One region of the Cohnella sp. GCM10012308 genome, then DNA from elsewhere that is predicted to be linked to it. Evidence: predicted binding sites of a transcription regulator. Region 1 holds the regulator's gene; the other holds the start of a gene.
The links. Region 1 encodes Rex, which represses fermentation and respiration genes when NADH is low (regulators of the CRP and FNR family bind a similar motif). Its sites were predicted from a motif close to TTGTGAAATATTTCACAA; they were not measured.
Positions count from the first base shown of each region.

Region 2: a site for Rex is predicted at 1,035-1,052, ahead of ACFOTD_RS27450 (DUF1641 domain-containing protein). Genes of this name have one in related genera too.

Region 1 covers NZ_JBHRYU010000017.1:131,614-133,814, forward strand. The annotation lists gene ACFOTD_RS18870 (amidohydrolase) at 1-823, opposite strand, end outside; gene ACFOTD_RS18875 (redox-sensing transcriptional repressor Rex) at 820-1,506, opposite strand; gene dinG (ATP-dependent DNA helicase DinG) at 1,503-2,201, opposite strand, start outside.
Region 2 covers NZ_JBHRYU010000033.1:79,771-81,971, forward strand. The annotation lists gene ACFOTD_RS27445 (NAD(P)/FAD-dependent oxidoreductase) at 1-476, opposite strand, end outside; gene ACFOTD_RS27450 (DUF1641 domain-containing protein) at 513-944, opposite strand; gene ACFOTD_RS27455 (CynX/NimT family MFS transporter) at 1,179-2,201, opposite strand, start outside.

The DNA.
Region 1 (2,201 bases):
GATTGTGCGAGACGGCGACGCGGCGCTCGGCGAGCAGCGCGATCTCGTCGTCGTTCAGATGTACGGCATGGGCAACGAGCGAAGGTCGGGAAAAGAATCCGAGCTTGTCCAGGTGCTCGACCGGACGCGCGCCGTATTGCTTGACGTTCAGAGCCACTTCGGCAGCGGTCTCGGACATATGCGTGTGCAGCGGCAAATTGAGCTCGTTCGCGGCGGCCACGATGCGTTCTATATAGTCGGGCGGGCATGTATAGGGCGAATGCGGAGACATCATCACCTGAATGCGGCCGTCTTGCGCTCCTTGCCAGTCCTTCGCGAACTGCACGGCATCGTTCAGCTTCGCCGTCTGGACGTCGGGCGGGCAGAGGCCGATAACGCCGCGGGTAAGCGTAGCGCGCAGGCCAGCCTGGGCAGCAACCTCGGCGACTTTATCCATATGATCGTACATGTCGACGAAGGTCGTCGTTCCGCTAAGAATCATTTCCGCAGCGGCCAGGGACGTTCCCCAGTAGACGTCCTCGCCCGTAAACTTCGCTTCCATCGGCCACATATGATTTTCAAGCCAGTCCTGGAGCACCAGATCGTCCGCCAGGCCTCGCAACAGCGACATCGCCGCATGGCCGTGCGTATTGATCAGACCGGGCAGGAACAGCAGCCCCTTGCCGCTTACGATCTCCTCCGCTTGATCGCGAAGCTCCGCCGGAGGGGCGCCTTCGCCCGATGCGGAGATATACCCGTCTTCGACGTAGAGCCACCCTTCGAAAGTTTGCCGCTCCGCGGACAGCTCCGCAAAAATGCCGTTCTCGATTAGCCAACGTTTCATTGTTCCGCTCCTTCTTCGTCCCCGGATACGCCTGGCTCTTCCGCCCCGTCCGCATCCAGATCGTGATCCATATAATAAGCCAAGCTCAGCAGGTCGCTCGTAAAATCCGCGTGATGAATGCGGATACCCGCGGGAATTTTCAGCACCGTCGGCGCGAAGTTCAAAATCGCCCGGATTCCCGCTTCGACAAAGCGATCCGCGACCTTCTGCGCTTCGCTCGCCGGCACGGTGATGATTCCGATCGAGATCTCCTTGTCCTTCACTTCATGCGGAAGCATTTGAATCGGGTTAACGGTCAGATTGCCGATGGACACGCCTTTTTTGGCCGGATCGTCGTCGAACACCGATACGATTTTCATATTGTCCTTCAGGTACATATTGTAATTGCAAAGCGCGCGGCCGAGGTTCCCGGCACCCACGAGCGCCACGTGAATCGGGCGGTCGAGGTTGAGGATATGGCGGATTTTCTCGATCAGATAACCGACATTATAACCGACGCCCTTGCGCCCGAACTCGCCGAAATAGGCGAGATCTTTGCGAATCTGGGCGGGATTGAGATCGAGCTTGTCTCCGAGATCCTGCGAGGACACGGTCTGTACGTCGCTGATGCTCAGCTCGTTGAGGTAGCGCAGGTAGATCGGAAGGCGCCGGACGACCGCTTCGGAAATTTTGATTTGCTTCAACTGGAGACTTCTCCTTCCCACCCATCGGATTCCTGCTTCGGTTTTTTAGTTCTTGTCCGTTTGGTCTTGATCTTATCGGATGCCGGTGTCTCCGGAACGCCGGTCTCGCCGGACGGAGCGGGCGGCGTATCGCCGGCGGGCGCGGTTTCCGCATCCGATGAGGATTCCGTATCCAATGGGGATTCGGCGTTGGATGAAGCTTCGGCGTCGGATGCCGTTTCCGCGGCAGCGGCGGCATTCGCCGGATGCAGCCATTCCCGCACGCGCGGCACCAGGCCCGCTAGCGGCAAATGCTCCATCTTGGGGCCGGGCAGCGAATACAAAAAGTATTTGCCGTAGCTCGTATCGATGACGCGGGTATCGTACAAAACGACGATGCCCTTGTCCGAAGCGGTGCGCACGAGTCTGCCGAAGCCTTGCTTGAACTTGATGACCGCCTGCGGCAGCGACAGCTTCATGAACGGATTTTTGCGCTGCGCGGTCAATCGCTCGCTCTTGGCCTCCGTCACCGGATGGTTCGGCGGCTGGAACGGCAGCCGGACGATCGCGAGACAGGTCAGGGCATCGCCCGGAAGATCGACGCCTTCCCAGAAGCTGCTCGTACCGAGCAGCACCGAGCGCGGCTGTTCCATGAACTGGCTCGTCAGCCGGCTGCGGCTGCTGCCGTCCATCCCTTGGCCGAGCACTTGAATATC
Region 2 (2,201 bases), on a different contig from region 1:
ACGACGATCGTCGCGTCAGCCGGATCCTTGGACGCCTTGTAGGCATCCAGACGCGCATGTACGTGCTCGCGGATCTTGTTAGCGTCGCTGACGGACTTCAGCACGAAGCTGTTTTCTTGCAGTCCGGGGATGCCGAAGTAAGCCGTCTCGGAGCCGAGGGCGATGACGAGGTTGTCGTATGTGTACGAGCCGCCGCCGGCCGTCGTTACCTTTTTGTCGTTCGGCTTGATCTCCTTGACAGTATCGATGATCACATTGATGCCTTGGTTCTTCAGCAGCTTGGCAAGCGGCAGCGCAACAGCAGGTTCGCTGATCGTGCCTGCAGCCAGGCGGTGCAGCTCGGTAATGATCTGGTGGGTCGGATAACGGTTGATGACCGTAATCGCCGCTTCGTGGACGCTCAGGTGCTGACGAGCCGTCAGCGCGCTCAGCAATCCGCCGTAACCGCCGCCCAGGATCAAGATTTGTTTAGCCATGGTCCATCCTCCGTTCGTGAGTCAGTGGTTTGGGGATTAGCGTTGCTGCTGGCGCTCCGCCAGTACGTTCAGGAATGCTTGGGTGTAGCGCAGCGTCTTTTGCACTTGCGGATCCTTCAGCATTTTGAGCAGACCGAACAGGCCTACAGCCTGCGTGTCGGCTTCGGCACGGTCGCCGGCTTCGATCGCTGCGGATGCGAGGCCCTTGGCCTTGTCGACGACAGGCGTGAAAAACTCGACGATTCCCGCCTTCGTGTCGTTGATGAAAACTTGGTCCTTCGCGAGGCCGGAAGCGAAATCGTACGCCGCGGTCAGCGTCGTCACCATCTCGGTCAGCTTGGGCAGGTTGTCCACCAGCGTGGTGAGCGATTGTTGAACTTCCGGCTTCATCAGTTGATCCAGCACATCCTGGGCCTTCTGCGCGTCGACAGCTTGCTCGGCGCCTTGCGATTGCGGTGTGGTAGTCATGAGACAAAGTCCTCCTTTACAGTAAGGTCATGCGGTCTCTTGCGATTCTCCGTCTCGTCGGACGAAGGGGCACGGGGAGGCGGGCGACATTTGTACCATTTTTCACATAAAAAGGCGTGCCGCTATTCCTTTAGCTTCTTCGTATTCGATCCGGAAGGTCGAAATGAACCCTTGTTCACCATTTTACACCCGTTTGCGCCCCAGATGTAAAAAAATTAAAAAGGTTAATTGTGTCTATTTTGTGTCGGCGCCTGTCGAATCATTGGGGGCCGACACGGAAGCTGACGATACATAGGCGGCCCGGCTCGAGCCCAGCCCGAACAGCGCAGCCAGCGCCACGACGACGACCATGACCACGAGCGGCGTCTGCCATCCCCCGGAGCGGTCGTGGATAAAACCGATAAAAGCGGGGCCTACCGCCGCCACGAGGTAGCCGACGAATTGAGCCATGCCCGACAGCTCCGTCGCCTCGCTCGCGGTGCGGGTGCGCAGCGAGAAAAACACGAGGCAAAGGCTGAAGCTTGCGCCAGCGCCGACCCCGATCAGAAGTACCCACGCAACCGTCAGAGGTCCCGTGCCGGCATCCAAAAGCAAGCCCCCGTATCCGACGAGGAGCATCGTCATGACGATCGCCATAATACCCCGCTGGCTCGGACGCCGCGCAGCAAGCACCGGCGCCAGGAAGTTGGCGGGCAGGCCGATGATCTGCATGAGCGACAGCATCCAGCCTGCGGTGCCCGGACTCATGCCGCGATCCTGCAGAAGCTCCGGCAGCCAGGTGACGTTGACATAAAAAATAATCGATTGGAAGCCCATGAACAAAGAGACCTGCCAAGCCAATGGCGAGCGCCACGGGCGCGCTGACGCGACGACCGGGCGGCTGACGCCCCGCTCGCGCCGGCCGCGGCTGACCTGCGGCAGCCAAGCGATCATCGCCAGCGTGGAGGCGAGCCCCCATACGCCGAGCGCGCCGCGCCAGCCGAAGCCCGGCGCGTCCGCAATCGGAATGCTGACGCCGGACGCGATGCCGGCGACGAGCGTAAGGGCGACCGAGTAGATACCGGTCATGAGTCCGGCGCGGTTCGCGAAGTCCCGCTTGATGAGCGCGGGCACGAGCACGTTGCCAAGGCCGATGCCGATGCCGATCAATACGGTGCCCGCGAACAGCAGCGCCGAATAAGGAGCGGCCCGCACGATTACGCCCACCGTGATCAAGGCCATGCCGACGAGGAGCGTGTTCTCCGCGCCGTAGCGGCG